DNA from 3 places in the Paenibacillus sp. LT-B23 genome. Region 3 is predicted to be linked to each of the others. Evidence: riboswitches for the same ligand, from Rfam matches in the RefSeq annotation. Region 3 holds a riboswitch; each other region holds the start of a gene.
The links. Region 3 has a riboswitch for glycine ahead of sdaAB (L-serine ammonia-lyase, iron-sulfur-dependent subunit beta). Riboswitches for the same ligand answer to the same signal wherever they lie in the genome.

Region 1 (7,069 bases), on a different contig from region 3:
ACCGCTAGGTCTGACACATAAATATAATGGCTGGTTGGGTCGCGAAGTCATACAGCACTACGTAAATTATGCAGAGACGGTATTTACACGTTATAAAGATAAAGTGAAATACTGGCTGACTTTTAATGAGATCAACGTGATGACGATGAGTCCGTTCACAGGTGGCGGTGTGGTCATTGACCGTGTAGATAACAAGCAACAAGCGATCTATCAAGCCCTGCATCACCAGTTTGTGGCGAGCGCATTGGCGACAAAACGAGGCCATGAGATTATTCCGGGCTCTCAAATCGGCTGTATGCTGGCTCGTATGGAAAGCTATGCACATACGTGTAACCCGGAGGACGTGCTGAAAAGTCAGCATGAAAACCAGATGAATCTGTTCTTTACGGATGTACATGCCCGTGGGGAATATTCAAATTATATGAACCGTTATTTTGAAGAAAATAATATTGTTTTGCACACAGAACCCGGCGATGCCGAAATTCTGAAAAACAACACGGTCGATTACATCTCATTCAGCTATTACATGACCTTGACCGTCTCTGCAGGACCGGAAGGCGAGAAGGCAGCGGGGAACCTGATTGGCGGCGTGAAAAATCCGTATTTACAATCCTCTGACTGGGGCTGGCAGATTGATCCGATCGGCCTGCGTGTTACGCTGAACACATTATATGACCGCTATCAAAAGCCGCTGTTCATCGTGGAAAACGGCTTAGGTGCATATGACAAGGTGGAAGAAGACGGCTCCATTCACGACACGTATCGCATTGATTATTTGCGCCAGCATATCGCACAAATGAAGGAAGCGATTGCGGACGGTGTGGATCTGATTGGTTACACTAGCTGGGGACCTATCGACCTTGTGAGTATGTCGACTTCCGAAATGTCCAAGCGTTACGGGTTTATTTATGTTGATCTGGATGATGACGGTAATGGAACACTGAAGCGATCCAAGAAGGATTCTTTTGACTGGTACAAAAATGTAATTGCCACTAACGGCGAAGAACTGTAATTCAAGCTAACTGAATATAACCCAATATGGCCTGGGGGCGGGTGCAGCAGAGAACATCATGAGGATGAATTTGGCTGCGCCCGCCTTTATTTTATAGGCTCATCTTAAGATAACCAAACGACTTCACAAATTTTTCACTTGTAAAAAGCTGAAAGTTTTCTGTATAATAAAAAACAATTTCATATGTCTGGTTGATGTTTGCGGGAGATGGAACGTAAGTTCCGACCGAAGGGGCAAAACTCTCAGGTGCTTGGGCTGATAACAGCAACAAGCGGGACCGTAAACGGACAGAACTCTGGAGAGACCCTTAATTGGGCGCCGAAGGTGCACCGCAGATATCATCTGCTTAAACTCTCAGGCAAAAGGACAGAGACGCGAATAACCTGTGACAGGGTATGCCCTAGGCTTTTTTATGAGCTGTTAGTGGCTGAATCCTGCACAAGATGGTTGTATTTTTTCGTGCCTTTAACCTCTCCAGGAGTCGAATCAGCGGATTTGACTCTTTTTTGTTTTTTAATATGCTGGAGGAGCGGGTTGAAATGAATTTGGTACATGTGTTAGAGACAATTAGCAGTTGGATATGGGGTGCCCCTCTGATCATTCTCGTCATGGGAACAGGTCTGTGGCTGACCATACGTTTGAAAATGTTGCAGGTTTTCCGCCTGCCTCTGGCGATCAAGCTGATCGGCAAGGCCCCAAATGAAGGTAGCGGGGATGTCAGCAGCTTTGCGGCCCTGAGTACGGCGCTGGCGGCTACAGTAGGTACAGGAAGTATTGTCGGCGTCGCGACAGCGATAAAACTGGGCGGACCGGGTGCTCTGTTCTGGATGGTTGTTGCAGCCTTTTTCGGGATGGCGACGAAATATGCAGAAGGTGTGCTTGCAGTAAAATACCGGGTGAAGGATCGGAATGGACAATTTTCCGGCGGCCCGATGTATTATATTGAAAAAGGGCTTGGACGCCGCTTTAAACCGTTGGCGATGCTGTTTGCTTTTTCCGGGATGCTGGTAGCGCTGTTCGGGATTGGAACATTTCCTCAGGTCAAAGCGATTGTATCCTCAACCGAAAACAGCTTCGGTGTTCCGCCAATTGTAACGGCATTGATTATTGCTACCCTTACGGGACTCGTTACCATTGGAGGACTCAAGAGCATTGCCAAGGTATCGACCAAAGTGGTCCCTTTCAAAACAGGCTTGTACGTGTTGATCTGTATGATCGTACTGATTCGGTTCGCCGATCAGATTCCTGCCGCACTCGCACTTGTGCTGCATTCGGCATTTTCCACGACGTCTGCGACGGGTGGATTTGCCGGGGCTACGATTATGCTGGCGATGCGCAGCGGGGTAGCCAGAGGGATTTTTGCCAATGAGGCCGGATTGGGAAGCGCACCGATTGCAGCCGCAGCCGCCAAAACCAAATGGCCTGCGGAGCAGGGGTTGATTTCCATGACAGGTGTGTTTATAGATACGATGATTATTTGTGTGATGACCGGGCTAACGCTGCTGGTTAGCGGAGTATGGAGCGGTCCTACCGATGCGGGCTTGATGACGCAGCAAGCTTTCTCCAGCGCATTCCCGCTTGGTGCAGAACTGCTCACAATCATTCTGATTATGTTCGCGTTCACCACGATGCTTGGCTGGAACTACTACGGAGAACGCTGTGTTGAATATTTGCTGGGTGTCAAATGGATTAAACCGTACCGTTATCTGTTCATTGCGCTGGTTGCCGGAGGCGCGTTTATTAAGCTGGATGCGATCTGGTTACTGGCAGATATTTTTAACGCAATGATGGCCTTCCCGAACTTGATTGCACTGCTTGGCTTGTCGGGAATTGTAGTAGCAGAAACCCGTACCTATATGGATTCCCTGTATCCCAACAAGAAAAAGGGAATACTCGCAGGTGCCAGTGCAGGAGCAGCCATAGACATAGAAGAAAAAGGACAAACAGTCAGCTCGTAAAGTCCGATATATCCGAATTTAAGAATATTGAATCTGCAAGATCATTTGCCAGGATAACGAAAGGGAGTGTCCCTCAGCATTACAGGCTGGGAGAACACTCCCTTTTTGCATTATAGAGCAGGATAAAGCTGGCTCAGTAAATCTAATCTTTGGTAAATACCGTTTAACTGGGACAGCGTAATTTGGAGCGTAAATTTGCGCTCATCGGTTAATACGATTAACGGCCATAAATAATCATTCGATGCTCCTATGAAGGTGAATGCGCCGAGAAATGCGAACGCAGGATGTAGAATAGGGAGCGCCACATTCCAATTTCCTGGACACTCATCGAGTCATTTGTGCTTGGTAATGCATCATCACAGTTTTGGTATACGGTGATGATGTTGCAATTTCAATTGCTGATGCCAGTCCTTATTTTCATCTGCTACAAATATCTGGCTAAGCCTAAGCGGTTCATTCCGCTGCTTATTGTGAGCTTCGTGATCTTCGGAGAGTGGCTATGGATGTACGATACCTTCGTATTCCAAGGAGCATATGCGATTAGTCTGCGTTACCTTGACCGCTTTTTCGTTAGTTATTTTATTTATGCTTTACTAGGTGGAATCGCTTGGGTATATAAGAAACAGTTCGACGGAGTGCTTCGCAGGATTCAGTTCATACTCATTCCGGTAATGCTGCTTATTCTCATTTGGACAAATCACGAATTTTTCGGTTTTGGATTTGAGGATATGTCCTTCGGAAATCTGATTTATCTGAAGCCGTCGCAAGGCATCTGATTAGCGTGAATTCCCGTTCACTTCCCTATTACAAATGGTTATCTACTTACGAGTATCGAGCCTTTACAGCGAATGTGTTCATTCTGGTCATCGTGCTGCGCTTGTTTGGTGACTTGATAGGCCAGCTTCCTTTCTTCGTGGGGCTACTCTTGGTTTATCTATCGACTGTAGCATGTTCCTTCAGCGTCGTCTTTGCTTTTGCGCAGTTAAAGGTGTGGGCTGAGGGGGTATTTCTGAGACAGAAAGGAGCGCACAGCACCAATCGCTAAGATAAGTGCTTAAAAATAAACAATACATGTAACATCGTGTATATGACACTATAATTTAGGTGTATCTAAGTTATTGGCAGATTGACGGCAATCATAAAGGGTATCTCGATGATTGAAGAGATACCCTTTTTGTGTAAAGAAGCGGCGGAGAAATTCAAGAGCTTATCGAACCTGAACTTACTACATCAACCGTTGTATTTCATCTTTCAGAATTTCGGATCGCGTACCGAAAATAACCTGTACCGTACCGCTGCCAAGCCTGATGACTCCCGACGCTCCGAGCTGCTTGAGAGCTTGGTCGTTAACCGCTTTGTCGTCTTTGACGACGAGACGCAGCCGTGTGATACACGCATCGATGCTTTGGATATTGTCCGAACCGCCGAGATAGGCCAGCACCTTGCCTGCATGACTGGACTGACTGTTGGATGTGGCACCCGCCTTATCATTGGGTTTGGGTTCGTTAGTGTCAGGCATGAGGCTGTCTTCTGCATCGTCTTCACGCCCAGGGGTTTTTAGGTTGAATTTGAGAATGATGAATCGGAACAGGAAGTAATATATGACGGCAAAAGCAAGCCCGACCAGGATCATTCGCCATGGGTGGGTGGAGAGCTTCATATTGACCAGATAGTCAATGAGTCCTGCTGAAAAAGAAAAGCCGAGTTTGACATCCAGTAGGTACATGATCAGGCCACTCAGACCTGTAAGCAGTGCATGGATGCCGTAAAGCAACGGTGCTACGAACATAAAGGAAAATTCGAGGGGCTCGGTAATTCCGGTCAGGAACGATGCCAGCGCTGAACCGATGAAGATGGAAGCGACCGCTTTACGTTTTTCCGGTTTGGCCGTATGAATAAAGGCGAGGGCAGCCGCAGGCAGAGCGAACATCATAATGGGGAAGAAGCCGGACATAAACATTCCTGCCGATTTATCGCCTGCGAAGAAACGCGTCAGGTCACCGTGAACGACCTCGCCTGCCGCATTGGTGTAGTCACCGATTTGAAACCACGCGATAGCGTTCAATACATGATGCAAACCGAGCGGAATCAGCAGCCGATTAGCGATCATGAATACCATCGACCCGATTCCGCCAAAGCCGACAATCCAGTTGCCGAAGGCTGCAATCCCGTCTTGTATTGGACTCCAAATCATACCGAGCAGAATGGCCAGAATCATGGTCGTGAAGGCCGTGATCATAGGGACGAAACGTTTGCCCGAGAAGAAACCGAGCCAATCTGGAAGCTGGATGCTGTGATATTTTTTGAACAGAAAAGCAGACCATCCGCCGATAAAAATACCACCCAATACCCCCATGTCCAGTTTGACGTCATCCGGGATATATGCAAATATGCCCGGTACTGCCGCCAAAATGCGGGTCAGCACCATGTAGGCAATGACTGCTGATAGTGCGGCTACAGCATCCCCGGCCAGGCCAATAGCAACACCGATGGCGAAAATTAACGCCAGATTGCCGAAGACAGCACCCGCCCCCTCGTTCAGAAAAGGAGTGACATAATGATTCAGAAATCCGCCCACTGCGGAACCAAGTGGTATATCCGTTTCATAGTTAATCAGAGCCAATCCTTGTAAAATCCCTGCGGCGGGTAGTGTGGCTACTGGAAGCATTAACGACTTGCCGATTTTTTGCAGAAATTTCAGCATAACATTCTTCCCTTCTTCGTCGAGTTTGGAAGCGTCGTACCATCCTGAAATTCTTACTGGACAACAAAAAAGAACCGCAAAGCGGATCTCTTTCCTTTCGCTTTCTAGCTCATAACTATGAGTTTGGTCATATACCCAAAAACTGGGTTGCCCATTTTTTACATCATAAATCGGGAAATCTGACACGGTCAACGATTATTTTAGTACATAAGAAAACGTAAATCCGCAGTTGACATCGCTTACAAGCTTATATAATATCAAATTTAAGTTAATAATCGTGACGGAGACAAGAGAGCCACGCAGACATCCCATGCAAGAGCACAGGGGGCGGTTTGTGATGGCTTTTCTTTTTTTGTGCGCGGTGAAAGCGATTAAAAATCGGTTGATCTATTGAGGAGGTAGGTTGTATGTCGCCATACGCAGCCGAATTCGTAGGGACAATGATCCTTATTGCTCTAGGTGGCGGAGTGTGCGCAGGGGTGTCCCTGAAAAAATCATTTGCCCACGGCTCTGGCTGGATTGTGATCGGATTCGGATGGGGGCTCGCGGTCGCCGTTGCGGTATATGCGGTTGGCCAGATCAGCGGAGCACATTTGAATCCGGCGGTGACGCTGGCGCTTGCATTTCAGGGAGCTTTTCCGTGGAGGGATGTTCCGGGCTATATTACAGCACAGCTTCTTGGGGCCATGGCGGGTGCCGTGATCGTGGTTCTGCATTATTTACCCCACTGGAAAGAGACGGAGGACACAGCAACCAAACTCAGTGTATTTGCTACAGGACCGGCTATGGATCATCCGTTCGCCAACGTGCTTAGTGAAATGATAGGTACTTTCATCTTTGTTCTTGCTTTGCAGTCATTCGGTGCCAACTCCTTTACTGAGGGACTGAAACCACTTATTGTGGGTTTTCTGGTTGTCAGTATCGGCTTGTCCTTGGGCGGGACGACAGGTTATGCTATTAATCCGGCTAGAGATTTGGGCCCGCGTCTTGTGCACTGGTTGCTTCCGATTCCCGGTAAAGGCACATCTAACTGGAAATATGCCTGGGTGCCAATTGTAGGTCCGTTGCTGGGGGGCTCTTTCGGAGGGTTGTTTTACCAGACCGTATTTAAAGGGAATATGACTCCAGCTTTCTGGATTGTGTTGGGTATGATTGTAGTGGTACTTATGATTACCTTTCGTTTCAGCCGTACTTATAAAAGTTATAAAGCTAATAAAATAACAGCATAAAATGAGCGGATTACAGGGGGAGAGACCAACGATGGAAAAATATATTTTGTCACTGGATCAGGGAACGACAAGCTCAAGAGCGATTTTATTTAACAGTAAAGGGGATGTGGTGTACTCGGCTCAGCGGGAGTTTCCGCAATACTTTCCTCATCCCGGCTGGGTAGAA
Region 2 (7,069 bases), on a different contig from region 3:
TGGCCTGTATCGTACTGAATTCTTGTATATGGGACGCGATAAGCTTCCATCCGAAGAAGTACAGTACACAGCATACAAAACCGTTCTGGAAAGAATGGAAGGCAAACCGGTTGTAGTCCGCACGTTGGACATCGGTGGCGACAAAGAGCTTCCTTATCTGGATCTGCCGAAGGAAATGAATCCATTCCTCGGATTCCGTGCTATTCGTCTGTGTCTGGATCGTCAGGATATTTTCCGTACTCAATTGCGTGCTTTGCTGCGGGCAAGTGTACACGGTAACCTGCGGATCATGTTCCCAATGATTGCTACACTGAACGAATTCCGTGAATCCAAAGCTGTGTTGCTGGAGGAAAAGGAAAAGTTGGTAGCCGAGGGTGTAGCTGTATCTGAAGAAATTCAGTTGGGCATCATGGTAGAAATTCCTTCTACAGCAGTATTGGCTGACCAATTCGCAAAAGAGGTTGATTTCTTCAGTATCGGTACGAACGATCTGATTCAGTACACAATGGCAGCGGATCGTATGAACGAGCGGGTTTCTTACCTGTATCAACCATATAACCCATCCATTCTGCGTCTGGTGAAAATGGTTATTGATGCCGCTCACCGTGAAGGACGTTGGGCAGGTATGTGCGGCGAAATGGCAGGGGATACAACAGCAATTCCATTGCTGCTGGGTCTGGGACTCGATGAGTTCAGCATGAGCGCTACTTCCATTCTGCCAGCACGCAGTCAAATTTCGAAATTGTCCCGCGCGGACATGGAGAAACTGGCTGCAAAAGCTTTGGACATGCAAACAGCCGAGCAGGTTGTTGAATTGGTTCAAAGCATTGAAGGCTAAGGAAGGGTATTACATTTTCAAAGGTTATATCTTTTTCCAACAAAAATTGCTGTCTACATACAGCGGCCGGTATCTAACAGATACCGGCTTTTTTGTATACCATAGAGTTGGAGTTTGCTTTTAGCTGCATGAGCAATTCAATATCGGCTTGCGAGCTGCGGTTGCTTCGTCCAGTCGCGTGACCGGAGTGGTATATGGAGCATTTAGCACCAATTCAGGCGTTTCCTCCGCTTCCCGCGAAATTTGAATCATGGTGTCGATGAAGGCATCAAGCGTCTCCTTGCTTTCCGTTTCTGTCGGCTCGATCATGATACATTCCTCTACATTCAGCGGGAAATAAATCGTAGGCGGATGGTAGCCGAAATCGAGCAATCGCTTGGCAACATCAAGCGTACGCACTCCGAATTTCTTCAAGCCGCGCCCGGACATCACAAATTCGTGCTTGCAATACCCCGGATAAGGGATGTCAAAATGCGGAGCCAATCGGTGCATCATATAATTGGCATTCAGTACGGCACATTCGGATACCCGCTTCAAGCCGTCAGGACCATAGCTGCGGATATAGGCATAGGCACGAACGAGAATGCCGAAGTTGCCGTAAAAGGCCTTGACCCGTCCGATAGAATCTCCCTGTTCTCGGTCCCAGTGGTACGTTCCCTGTGGATCACGCACGACAAGCGGCTTGGGCAAATATGGAATGAGCCGTTGCTTTACCCCGACAGGTCCCGCGCCGGGCCCGCCTCCGCCATGTGGGGTACTCATCGTTTTGTGCAAATTGAGATGCACCACGTCAAAGCCCATATCCCCGGGGCGGGTGATCCCCATAATGGCGTTGGAGTTCGCGCCGTCATAGTAGAGCAGGCCACCTGCTTTATGCACAATCGCGGCAATGTCAGCGATTTGCTTCTCGAACAGCCCGAGCGTGTTCGGGTTGGTCAGCATAAGCGCAGCGGTGTCATTGCCTACGGCTTGACGCAGCGCGTCCAGATCCACCAGCCCCTGCGGTGTGGAGGGGAGGGTGATCGTTTCGAAGCCTGCCACAGCGGCGCTGGCGGGGTTCGTTCCGTGCGAGGAATCCGGCACGAGCACCTTGGTACGCCGCTCACCACGCGCTTCGTGGTAGGAGCGGATCATCATCAGCCCGGTCCATTCGCCATGGGCGCCCGCGGCGGGCTGAAGGGTGACGGCATCCATGCCGGTTAACGCGGCCAGATCGCTTTGAAGCGTATGGAGCAGTGCCATGGCTCCCTGGATGCTGTCCTCTGGCTGGTACGGATGGATTTTGGCGAAGCCTGCATAACGGGCGACATCCTCGTTTACCTTGGGGTTGTATTTCATCGTACAGGAGCCGAGCGGATAAAATCCGTTGTCCACGCCAAAATTGCGCCGTGACAGTGCGGTATAATGTCGAATTACGTCTACTTCGTATACCTCGGGCAATGCCGCAGGCTCGCTACGCTGCGCATAATCCGGCAAAAGCTCTGCCACCGGACGGCGGGGAACATCGCATTCGGGCAGGGAATAGGCGATACGGCCCGGTCTGCTCAATTCAAAAATGAGCGCCTGATCATGCTCTTTCATCTGATTTCGACTGGATTCGACTTCTGGATTCGGTATACCCTGATCTTGTCCGGTGGTGTGTGTCATAGCAATCCCCCCAAGATGTGTACGAATTGATCGATCTCTTCCTTTGTTCGTTGCTCTGTCACGGCAATCAGCATGTGACCTGCATATTCCTCATAATCCCGGCCCAAATCGTAGCCGCCGATAAATCCGGCAGCAAGCAATCCGGCTTGCAGTTTATTCATATCGGTACCCTCAGGTAACCGCAGGGTAAACTCGTTAAAGGTGGGTGCAGTAAAGGAGGCAGTCACGCCCTTCAAGCCGAGTAGTTGCTCCAATGCGTAACGGCTTTTGTGCAAGTTTAGCTCGGCTACTTCCGCGATGCCCTGTCTACCCATGACGGACAAATACACAGAGGCGGATAAGGCGAGCAACGCCTGATTGGAGCATATGTTAGAGGTGGCCTTTTCCCGGCGGATATGCTGCTCCCGTGCCTGTAAGGTCAGCACGAAGCCGCGTTTACCGTTGCGATCTGTGGTCTGGCCCACTATACGTCCGGGGATACGGCGCATATGCGCCTGAGAAACGGCAAAGTAACCACAGGTTGGGCCCCCGAGGGAGGAGGAGATGCCGAGCGGCTGCGCGTCTCCTACGACAATATCCGCGCCCTGCTTACCAGGTGCTTCCAGCAAGCCCAGCGCCAGCGGATTGGCGCTGACAACCATAAGACCCTTGTGGGCATGGACCAGGTCAGCCATCGGCTTCAGATTTTCCACGGCCCCGAAAAAATTAGGGCTTTGGACCAAAACAGCCGCCGTCTGTTCCGATATGGCTGCCGCTAATGCTTTCACGTCGGTTATACCGTTTACACAGTCGATCTCCACGACATCCAAATCCAGCCCGCGTGCATAGGCGGCCAACACCTGACGTGACTCCGGATGGACGGTCCGCGATACGATAAGCTGCTTGCGGCGGGTGGCAGCGGCAGCTAATGAGCCTGCTTCTGCCAGCGCAGTCGCTCCATCATACATGCTGGCATTGGCTACAGCCATGCCTGTTAATTCGCATATATACGATTGGAATTCGAAGATGGCTTGCAGCTCGCCCTGGCTTACCTCCGGCTGATAAGGAGTGTAGGCCGTATAAAATTCCGAGCGCGAAGTGATATGCTGGATGACAGACGGAATATGATGATCGTAAATCCCTGCGCCGAGAAAGCTGGCGTGCGTGTCTGTATTGGCATTTTGCCCGGCCAGTCCTGATAAGTGGCGGGTTAAGGCTCTTTCGTCTAACCGAGAAGACAGGGGCAGCTCCCCCTTATACCGGATCGCCTCAGGAATATCGCTGAATAAATCGTCGATGGACGATGCGCCGACCACGCGCAGCATTTCAGCTTGATCCTGCTCGGTCATAGGAAGATAACGATGCTGTTTCATTGGGTCTGGCTCCTTTCAACCAACAAGATCGTAAAAACGTAAAATGATTAACAAATGATTAATAAACGATTGCCAACTGGGCAGCGGTTAGTAACTTATCACGATAGTTATAGTAAGACGAGCGTTTAAATCAGTGTGGACGTTTATAAAAGGGTGTGGCTACCACCTCGGCGCGCAGGCGCTTGCCACGAATCTCGACCTCCAGCGGCGTGGATAGGGAACTAAAACGACTGTCCACCAGAGCCAAACCCAGATTACGTTTTAAGGTGGGCGACTGGGTTCCAGTTGTGACCTCGCCAATTTGCTGTCCTTCCGCGAACACGGGGTAATGGGCACGCGGGATGCCACGGTCAAGCATTTCCAGTCCGATCAGCTTGCGTGGAATACCTTGTTCTTTCTGACGTTGCAGGGCCTCTCTGCCGATAAAATCTCCCTTATTCAGCTTGACAAAGAAGCCTAAACCAGCTTCCAGTGGCGAAATGGTAGCGGACAACTCCTGTCCGTACAGCGGTAGCCGCGCCTCGAAGCGCAGCGTATCCCGGGCTCCAAGTCCGGCGGGAACCAGACCATACGGCTCACCGATGCGAAGCAATCCGTCCCACACTGCCGGTGCATCCGCTGCGGGCACATAAAATTCAAAACCATCTTCCCCCGTGTAACCGGTGCGGGAGACGAGTGCTTTTGCCCCGAACAATTGCACATCCTCATTGAATCGGAAGGATGCCAGCTTCGTAATGTCCGTGTCTGTCATTGCTGCGGCAATACGAGCAGCTTCAGGTCCTTGCAATGCCAGCAGTGCTACCGCATCTGATACGTTTTCCAGATGAACGGATGCAGGAGCATGACGAAGCAGCCAATCCCAATCCTTGTCAATGTTGGAGGCATTCACAACGAGCATGTAACGCTCCGGCCCTTTACAGTAAACAAGCAGGTCGTCTACTACACCTCCATCCGGGTAACACAGGAGCGAGTATTGGGCTTGACCTGGCTCCAACTGACTGACATCGTTCGTCGTCACCTGTTGCAGAAATGCTTCGGCTTCCTGGCCCTCGACCAAGAATTCACCCATATGCGATACATCGAATAATCCTGCACGTTGCCGGACGGCCTCATGTTCCTTTTGAATGCCACTGAACTGTACAGGCAGCTCCCAGCCGCCAAAATCAATGCAACGAACCCCCGACAGTGTGCTGTAGGATGAATGCAGCGGCGTTTTTCGCAAGTTAGTCATTTTTCCACTCCTATCCGGTGTGATCGGCTAAACAAAAAGACAGGCCGAAAAAAACGTATGGACGGCAGTCCACACACTTTTTTTCAGCTCTGTCCTTGATACCTGAGAGTTACCCCGGTGCGTACCAGGTTTCCCCTTGGGTGATCCGCCTGTATGGCGAATGCTCTCCAGAGATGCGTCCGGCAGAGGTCCTTTTGCCTGAGAGATTCACCTGCGGTGCAGGTTTACTCCTTCGGCGCTACCCTTGGATCAGCTATACGTCATCCGGTGCTGCCGGTTGGTTACAGCTTGATCCGACTCGCTTGCTGCCTTGTTTTACAGGTGGCAACAGCGATGCGAGTGTTGGCAGTCTCTCCCTCCACGTTCATCCGCGTTTACAATTATTAGGTGTTTCCAAAAGCACTTGTTATAACCCATTAATACGCAAATTTATTCGAAATGTCAACAAAAATGTCATGAAAAACATTATTAAAAACATTTTATTCATAAATAAGGATATGTAAGCGTTTGTTATAATCTGTCGTATTTTTAGTTAGAAAGATATATGGAGTAATGTGAAATATTTTTGTTAGTATTATTGACATCATAGTTCTAGTTGTCATAATCTTAACCTGTCATAGATGGGTAGGCGAAACGATGTAATCCATATGAAAGCGAGGCGGAGCAGGATGAGTGAAGTGAAGCAGCAATTGTGGTACACGGAAGAACATGAATGGGTTCAGCGCACAGAGGATGGAACGGTACGAATCGGTATTACGGACTTTGCACAGCATCAACTGGGCGATATCGTTTTTGTGGAGCTGCCTGGAGAGGGAGCAGCGATTGAGCAGGGGGCGGAGATTGGTACTATTGAATCGGTAAAGACAGTATCCGACCTGTTCGCTCCAGTAACGGGAACGGTGTTGAAGGTGAATGAAGCGCTGGAAATTACACCTGAGCTGGTAAACGAATCGCCCTACCAAAAAGGCTGGATGATCGAAGTGGAGCTTGGAGGAGATGTAGAGGAAGCATTAAGCAAGCTGCTGTCTGCGGATCAGTACGAGCAGTTGACTGCCAATGAGTAATAATGGGGCAATGTAGATTGGATAATTGAATAAGGGCGGCGTTTGTCCGCTCGATTTTGTATAAAAATAGTCGCGATGAATTGGCATAGCGGCTATTTTTGCTGTCTTTTTTTACAAACGTAATTACGTTCTTTTCTCTTGTTTAGAGGATAGACCTCATACATAAATTGTACCGATGACAGGATGGTTTTTCGACTAAATACTCGTGTTACAGGCCATATTAAGAGGAATTATGCAGAATGATTTCGCGCCTGTTTATCTTAAATTTAAATGTTGTCATCAACGTTCATGACGAAAGTACGTTTTCATTTCGTTGATGAAGATAGCGTTGTCATTTAGTATGAATTTTAAGAAAAGGTAGTGATGCTTATTACCTGAGTATTTTGCAGCAATCCCAAGAGCGATTTCAAATTAGCAATAGATAGATCGAAACGGTTTAGTTCGTCTATCTATTGTACTTTCGAGCGTTGGGAATCGAATGATGCAAAATGCTGACCTATAAGGAGGATATGAATATGAGCACAGTGGACACAAAGTCCAGTTCAAACGGAGGAGCGCGCGTTGCCGTACAGCGTTTTGGTCGTTTTCTCAGTGGTATGGTTATGCCCAATATGGGGGCCTTTATCGCGTGGGGATTGATCACGGCACTCTTTATTCCGACCGGATGGTTCCCAAATGAGGGGTTTGCACAACTGGTTGATCCGATGAAAAATTATTTGCTGCCGCTGCTGATCGGTTATACGGGTGGCACAATGATTCACGGACAGCGCGGAGGTGTGATCGGGGCCATTATGACGATGGGTGTCATTGTCGGGTCGGACATTCCGATGTTCCTCGGCGCGATGGTAGCTGGTCCGCTAGCTGCATGGATATTGAAGAAATTCGACAAAGCGATTGACGGCAAAGTTAAATCAGGCTTTGAAATGCTGGTCAATAA
Region 3 (7,069 bases):
CAGCGTTCGCCTTCTTTGAGCATTGTCCAGCCGCTTGGCAGGATCTATATTCGGAATGGTCGCAATGAGCCGTTGGGTATACAAATGCTGCGGATGCTCATAAATATCCTGTTCGCTTCCCTGCTCCACCAGACGCCCCCGGTACATAATCCCGATTTGGTCGCACATATGGCGGATAATACCGAGGTCGTGGCTGATGAACAAATACGTCAAATTAAATTCCCGCTGCACATCCTTCATAAAATTAAGCACCTGTGCCTGAACGGACACATCCAGCGCTGATACCGGCTCATCGGCAATGATCAGCTTTGGATTCAACGTGAGCGCACGTGCAATGCCGATCCGCTGCCGCTGTCCCCCGGAAAATTCATGTGGATATTTGTAGGCCGCATCGGCGTTCAAGCCGACCTTTTCCAGCAGCGTCTGAACTTTTCGGCGTTCCTCCTCACTACTCAGCCTTTCGAAATTCCGCAACGGCTCAGCGATGACATCCAGCACACGCTTACGCGGATTGAGCGAGGAATACGGGTCCTGAAAGATCATCTGAATGTCTCTCCGCAGCGGATGGAGGTTGTTACGGCTCAGGGCCGCAAGGTCCTTTCCTTTAAAAAGAATCTGTCCACTCGTCAGCTTATTTAGACCGATGATCGTCCTTCCTGTAGTCGTTTTTCCGCAGCCGGATTCTCCAACCAGCCCGTACGTCTGACCCGCCTCAATGCTGATGGACACACCATCCACCGCTTTTACCTGATCGACCACACGCTGGAAGAAACCACCGCGCACCGGATAATGGACTCTCAGATCATTTAGCTCCAGCAGTGCCATGAGCAGCTTCCCCCTTTGCCTCGTCTTCAAAATGAAAATGCTGATAACATGTACAGCGGACCCAATGCCCGGGAGAAACCTCACTTAAAAGGGGATGATCCTCATGCGTTTCATGCTGAATCCAGGGGATACGTGGAGCAAAGCGGCAGCTATTGCGGGGAATATCCTGCAAGGAAGGGACGATTCCTCCGATGACGTGCAACGGTTCTCCCTTGGTATGCGATCCCGGCATGGATGCGAGCAAAGAACGCGTATACGGATGCTGGGGCTGTCGGAACAATTCAAAAACATTGGCGCTTTCCACGATTTCTCCGGCATACATGACCACCACGCGGTCCGCCACCTCTGCTACAACGCCAAGATCGTGCGTAATCAGGATAATGCCGCTTCCAGTCTCCTGTTGAAGCTGCTTGAGCAAGTCGAGAATTTGAGATTGAATGGTTACATCAAGCGCTGTAGTCGGCTCGTCTGCAATAATGAGGGAAGGACGACAAGCGATGGCAATCGCAATCATCACACGCTGCCGCATCCCCCCTGACAGCTCATGCGGATACTGGTCGTATACACGTACGGGATTCGGAATATCCACACTCTCCAGCAATTCCAGCACACGTGCCTTTTTCTGCTTCGTAGAGAGGGTCGTATGATAATCGAGGTTTTCCTCAATTTGCTTACCAATGCTCATTAGCGGATTCAGTGCTGTCAGCGGGTCCTGAAAAATCATGCCGATGCCTGCTCCGCGGATTTTGTTCATTTGCCCTGTGGAGAGACGATTCAGATCCGTGCCTTTAAAAAGAATCTGTCCCTCCACGCGGGTACGCTCCAGATCATGCAGTTGTGCTATCGAAAGCGCCAGCGCGCTTTTGCCGCAGCCGGATTCCCCGACCACAGCCAGCACCTCATTGGGGTTGACCGTCAGATCGAGATGGTCAACTGCGGGGTAATATTGATCCTTAATGCGAAAAGATACCGTTAACCCTTTGATCTCCAACACCGGCTCGATACTCAATGTGTGTGCTTCCTCCGTTCTCCATGGCCTTGTCCTGCTTATGCACGCCACGCTTGATGTTAAACCTCTCATCAACATTACATACCGATTTAGTCGGAATAATTTGAATTCATCCTATCACCAGTATATGGATATATCAATTAAGATTAGACTATCATGATCATTTAAAAAACCAATGATTCAGCAGCAGCGCGACCTTTCTGGCACAAAATGTAATGAAATAACCAACCACAGGTTAATTTTCAGCGCAAAAAAAGCCGCCTGACCCCCTTAAAGGGATCAAGCGACTGGCTGGTCCAGCTCAAATTGTACTCTCTTCGTTAGTTACGAAGCCGCTCCATAGGAGCCGGATTTGAACGTTCTTGGATCGTACCATTTGTAGCCCGCTGCCGGAGCAGCCCAAGGCTCAGGCTGCGGTTCCGTGGAAGCCGCAGGCTCCTCAAACGGTAGTAGCTGTGTTGGCTGGTCCAGCGTCAGGCCCGCCACATCGGACAGCTTCGTATAGTCCTGCTTCCATGCGAGCCATTGGACCGTCTGTACCAGGAAGGTGGAATCGTCCACTTCCTTGAATCCATCGTACGTCTTCTTCGACTGTCCGTTTTCCTCACGTACATATTTCGGCGTGGCATCCTCAACTGGCGAAGAATCTCCGATAAACGCTGCCTTGCCCTGACCTACCTTGGCTACAGCAGCATAAGGTCCTTCAGCACGACCCCCGCCGTTATAGACACCCTGGTCCACGGCATTGCCCCATTTTTTCGTGCCTGTAGGGATATAAGCGATTCCTTTCGCCTTGGTCGGGTCAATAATCGCCAGTGTAGAACCAGCATGCATTGCAATCGAACGTACACCCTTCGTAATGCCAAAGGATTGATCTGCCGCTACGATATCCGTAGCGTTCACGTCACCAAGTGCATTGTAGCGGAAACGAACGCCAAAGTTCGTCGCCAGCCAGTCGGAACTGGTTAATCCCTGCATAGCTGGTGATGCAGCTTCTTCTGTAGTCATGCCTTTGGCCGGATTGGAATAGGCTCCACGGCGGTAGCCGTTCATAACCTCGGAGGAATCCCAACGGTTTTTGTTCCGGTCAGCGTTATAGTGGTCAGAAATGAAGAAGACGCTGCCTCCATTCTTCACATATTGCACCAGTGCGGCCTGCTCGGATGCCTTAAAGGCAACATTGGCTTCACCAATGATGAACACATCGTATGGACGCAGCTTGTCGTACGTTATAGCCTGCTCTCCATAGGTAAAAGGAATGGAACGGTCCAACTGGTCCACGGTAAAACCTGCATTACGCAGTCCGCCCGCAAAATCGGAAAAGGCTCCATCAATAACCCAATCTGCTGCTCCGGCTGTCTGTGCGTGCGTATTATCGAACAGCACTTTTTTGCCTTTTCCATCCGGTAATGTCGTACCGGGTTGACCCGGGGTACCAGGATCAGGTTCGCCCGGATCACCAGGATTTCCAGGCTCGCTTCCGCTTACCAGCTCCACAGCGCTTGGGCTTTTCACGCCGCCAAAATTGTTATAGGCACCGAGCGTACCCGTCACGCGAATTTTACTGCCGATCAGCTCAGGATGGCCTGACAGCCCGAATGGTCCTCTATACGCGGATGTCAGTTGTACATTTAACAGATTAGACGTATTGCGTTCACTCGCCTGATCCGCAATCAGTACGTTAAAATCGTTTGCAAACGGGGCAGAGAAATTAGCTGTTTTCGATCCGGTGGCATGTCCGACGACGTAGCCTTCTACCGTCACCGTACCTCCGCTGCTTTGACGCTGAAGCGCTTCCGCTACCGTCAACGAGCCCTCTGCCTTGACCTGGCCGAATGGAACGAAGAGTCCTACCAGCAGTGATACGATTGCCGCCAGATGCAGCATTCCTTTTAAGCGTGAACCTGTGAACCGGAAACCTTTTACCATACGTAAATGTCCCTCCCATTATTCCATAAATTAGCTTGTCCTCTATCAGATTAGCTATTAACCTTCTAATTCCTTCCTGTTTTCATCCATAATTATGTAAAATTTAATCTTTTTTATTGAGAAGGTACCTGATTCTGTAAAATTCCAACCTGTGATTGACACTGGGCATGGCATACATTACGCTTAGGAGGAATTGTTGAACGGTATACGCGAATGAAGATGACGGGAGAGCCTGTCCGGGAATCACATCCGGCAGCACCGAAGGAGCAAGACGTCAGCACCCGGCTGGCGGATAATCTCTCAGGTCCATGTATCGTCATCTGACGCAACTCTGGAGAGAGCGCAAGCCACCCAAGGGGTAAGGCGGTATACACCGCACGAAACTCTCAGGTAACGAGGACAGAGATAAGGGAAATTTCCTTATCCTGTCCTTTTTTGTGCTTACATGCTGCGTCAGCATTAGAAACCGTCACACCCGTGCAAAAGCGCGGCAGCACCATATACTATGGTATTCAAACATACAGGGGGCCACACCATGCGTTTCAAAGATGTATTTTCCATTATCGGTCCGGCTATGACCGGACCCTCCAGCTCACATACCGCTGGCGCGGTGCGGCTCGCACGTGTTGCCAGGCACTGGCTCGGTGCGCAACCTGACCGTGCCCGCCTGACGCTGTACGGCTCATTTGCCGATACGTACAAGGGACACGGCACAGACCTGGCACTCATTGCCGGACTGCTGAATTACGATACAGACGACTACCGGATTCCGGATGCGGAGCAATGTGCAGAGCAGGCCGGGATGGAAGTAGAGTTCGCTGTCAGCGGACTGCCCGCCCCCCATCCGAACACGGTCCGCTTCGAGCTATGGAAAGGTGAAGACCAGCGCACGCTGCTAGGCTCCTCCATCGGCGGCGGAAACATTCATGTCCAGCAGCTTAACGAGTTCCGGGTCAATCTGACTGGAGAGCTGCCTACGCTGGTGCTTCTTCACTCGGATAAGCCCGGAACATTGGGCGCGGTGACTTCGGCGCTGGGTGCGGCTGACATTAACATTGCCTACATGCACGTGGATCGCAAAGGCCGGGATGGCGAAGCGCTCACTGCTATTGAAACCGATAGCCCCGCTTCTGCTGAATTAATTGCCGAACTGCGGGCTTTGCCTCATATGTATGAAATCAAAATGATTAATTTGAAAAAAGGAGCTGAATCCGATGCGGTTTAGCCATCTGCATGAATTAGGTGCCTTGTGCGCCGAGGAATCCACTACGATTGGTCGCCTGATGATCAAGGAACAGGTACAAGAGACGAACACACCGGAGGAAGAAATCTTCCGCCAAATGTCTGATTATTATAAAGTCATGAAGGAAGCCGTTCATCGCGGGCAAACACAGGACACTGTATCCCGCAGCGGATTGACGGGCGGCGACGGCAAACGCCTGGCGGAATATTTGCGTGCAGGGGAAACCTGCTCTGGCGATGCCTCGGCACTCGCCATGGCGTACGCCCTCTCCGTGTCGGAGGTCAATGCGTCCATGGGTCGCATTGTTGCCACGCCTACCGCGGGTTCATGCGGGGTCATCCCCGGCGTGTTCATCAGCGCGCAGGAGCGGTTCGGCTGGGATGACGAGCATATGGTGCGCGGACTGTTCGCCGCTGGGGCGATTGGCTACGTCATCGCCAACAATTCCTTCATCTCCGGTGCGGAGGGAGGCTGTCAGGCCGAGATTGGCTCAGCCATCGGGATGGCCGCAGGCGCTATGGTCGAGCTGCGCGGCGGTACGCCAGAGCAGGCCATTCATGCAGTGGGCCTCGCGCTCAAGAACACGCTCGGCCTGATTTGCGACCCCGTCGCCGGGCTCGTGGAGATTCCGTGCATCGTGCGCAACGGGCTGGGAGCCGTGACCGCGCTTGCCGCTGCGGATATGGCTCTGGCGGGTGTGCGCAGCGCCATCCCGTCTGACGAAGTCATCGACGTGATGCTCGAAGTCGGCAGCGCGATGCCATCCAAGCACCGCGAAACCGCCAAAGGCGGCCTGGCCCAAACGCCGACCGGCAAGCGTCTGACGGAGTCGCTTACGCGCAACATACCAGCCAAGAAGGATAAGTCATAGCTTCTAAGCGGTAAACCTCCTCCCGCATGTAGATCGGGAGAGAAGCTGCCGTCTGGCCAGCCACATGAAGGTGAAAAGGTTGCTCGACACTTCCATTTTATCAAAGAACGGTTTTTTTATGATTTTAGAAGGATTACAGAAGCTTTTTTCGCTTAAAGCAGCGGAGAGGACGGAACGATTGTGGAAAAGCGGAAGCGGTCGCCTTTGTGCCCGGATTTTCACCGCTAAGGGGAATAGAAAAAATCTGGTCACAACAGCGATTGGAACAACGGTCCGTTCGCGAAGCGTCCATCTGAGTGCCAACGAATATCCTTCTCTAAAGCAAAGGAGCGCCCCATTGCCATTTCCATGGCTTTTGGGACACCCCTTTTTTCTTACTGAACGTTCACCTGTACCTTCGTCGTTTTACCTGCATATTTCACCGTAATGACAGCTTTACCTTTACCCTGTGCCTTAATGCTGCCGTCTTTAACTGTAGCAACAATAATTCGGGATGAGGACCAGACAGCCGGCTTGGATACATCCTTCTCCGACTCATCCTTATACGTAGCTGTAGCCGTAACTTTAGCTACCTGTCCTACTTTCAAATTCAGCGAGACTTCGTCAGTTTGCAAATATTTAAGCGTATCGACATCCACCGGTACGGTGATATATTTCCCGCCGAACTTCGCTTGAATATTGGTTTTACCGTAGCTTACTGCGGTAACCTGGCCCTTTTTGACCGTAGCTACCTTATAATTGAGCGTTTTCCATTCAGCTTGGGCCGTAACGTCTTTTTCTTTGCCATCACTGGATTTGACCACAATTGCGATGGTTTTTTGATCTCCGGATTTAAGCGATAACGCGATAGCATCCGCCTCAATATGTTGCGCCACATCCACTTCTACTGTAAATGTAATGCTTTGCTTGCCATAAGAAGCTGTAACAGTAGCCTTACCACTGCCATTCGCTTTGATCAAGCCCTCGCTAACCTCGACCACTTTCACATTGCTGGTAGTCCAGGTGGCATCCTTGGTTACATCTGTTTTTGTACCGCCACTCTTGACGCCTGTTACTTTCAACTGCTTCGTTTCCTGGGCACCAAGCGCAATCACGCGTGTGTCTGTTTCCAAACGGTCTACGAGACCGACTTGTACATTAATGGTCAGCTTTTTGCCATTATAAGTGGCTGTAACAACCGCCTTCCCCGCTG

Region 1: linked by a shared signal. The riboswitch ahead of ACWXW9_RS17505 (alanine/glycine:cation symporter family protein) and the one ahead of sdaAB (L-serine ammonia-lyase, iron-sulfur-dependent subunit beta) in region 3 are both predicted to bind glycine.
Region 2: linked by a shared signal. The riboswitch ahead of gcvT (glycine cleavage system aminomethyltransferase GcvT) and the one ahead of sdaAB (L-serine ammonia-lyase, iron-sulfur-dependent subunit beta) in region 3 are both predicted to bind glycine.

The regions. Positions count from the first base shown of each region.
Region 1 is NZ_JBSQBM010000013.1:118,323-125,391, forward strand. Features, by position in the region: gene ACWXW9_RS17500 (glycoside hydrolase family 1 protein) at 1-1,012, shown strand, start outside; glycine riboswitch at 1,204-1,280, shown strand; glycine riboswitch at 1,298-1,392, shown strand; gene ACWXW9_RS17505 (alanine/glycine:cation symporter family protein) at 1,552-2,970, shown strand; partial or broken gene ACWXW9_RS17510 (carbohydrate ABC transporter permease) at 3,123-3,281, opposite strand; gene ACWXW9_RS17515 (hypothetical protein) at 3,348-3,746, shown strand; gene ACWXW9_RS17520 (hypothetical protein) at 3,752-4,015, shown strand; gene ACWXW9_RS17525 (PTS transporter subunit EIIC) at 4,196-5,674, opposite strand; gene ACWXW9_RS17530 (MIP/aquaporin family protein) at 6,082-6,903, shown strand; gene glpK (glycerol kinase GlpK) at 6,935-7,069, shown strand, end outside.
Region 2 is NZ_JBSQBM010000007.1:157,228-164,296, forward strand. Features, by position in the region: gene ptsP (phosphoenolpyruvate--protein phosphotransferase) at 1-838, shown strand, start outside; gene gcvPB (aminomethyl-transferring glycine dehydrogenase subunit GcvPB) at 959-2,485, opposite strand; gene gcvPA (aminomethyl-transferring glycine dehydrogenase subunit GcvPA) at 2,482-3,837, opposite strand; gene gcvT (glycine cleavage system aminomethyltransferase GcvT) at 3,968-5,068, opposite strand; glycine riboswitch at 5,148-5,244, opposite strand; glycine riboswitch at 5,245-5,436, opposite strand; gene gcvH (glycine cleavage system protein GcvH) at 5,737-6,132, shown strand; gene ACWXW9_RS11115 (PTS mannitol transporter subunit IIBC) at 6,648-7,069, shown strand, end outside.
Region 3 is NZ_JBSQBM010000009.1:19,462-26,530, reverse strand. Features, by position in the region: gene ACWXW9_RS12725 (ABC transporter ATP-binding protein) at 1-825, opposite strand, end outside; gene ACWXW9_RS12720 (ABC transporter ATP-binding protein) at 803-1,834, opposite strand; gene ACWXW9_RS12715 (DUF6359 domain-containing protein) at 2,159-3,763, opposite strand; glycine riboswitch at 3,977-4,089, shown strand; gene sdaAB (L-serine ammonia-lyase, iron-sulfur-dependent subunit beta) at 4,299-4,988, shown strand; gene sdaAA (L-serine ammonia-lyase, iron-sulfur-dependent, subunit alpha) at 4,978-5,877, shown strand; gene ACWXW9_RS12700 (Ig-like domain-containing protein) at 6,252-7,069, opposite strand, start outside.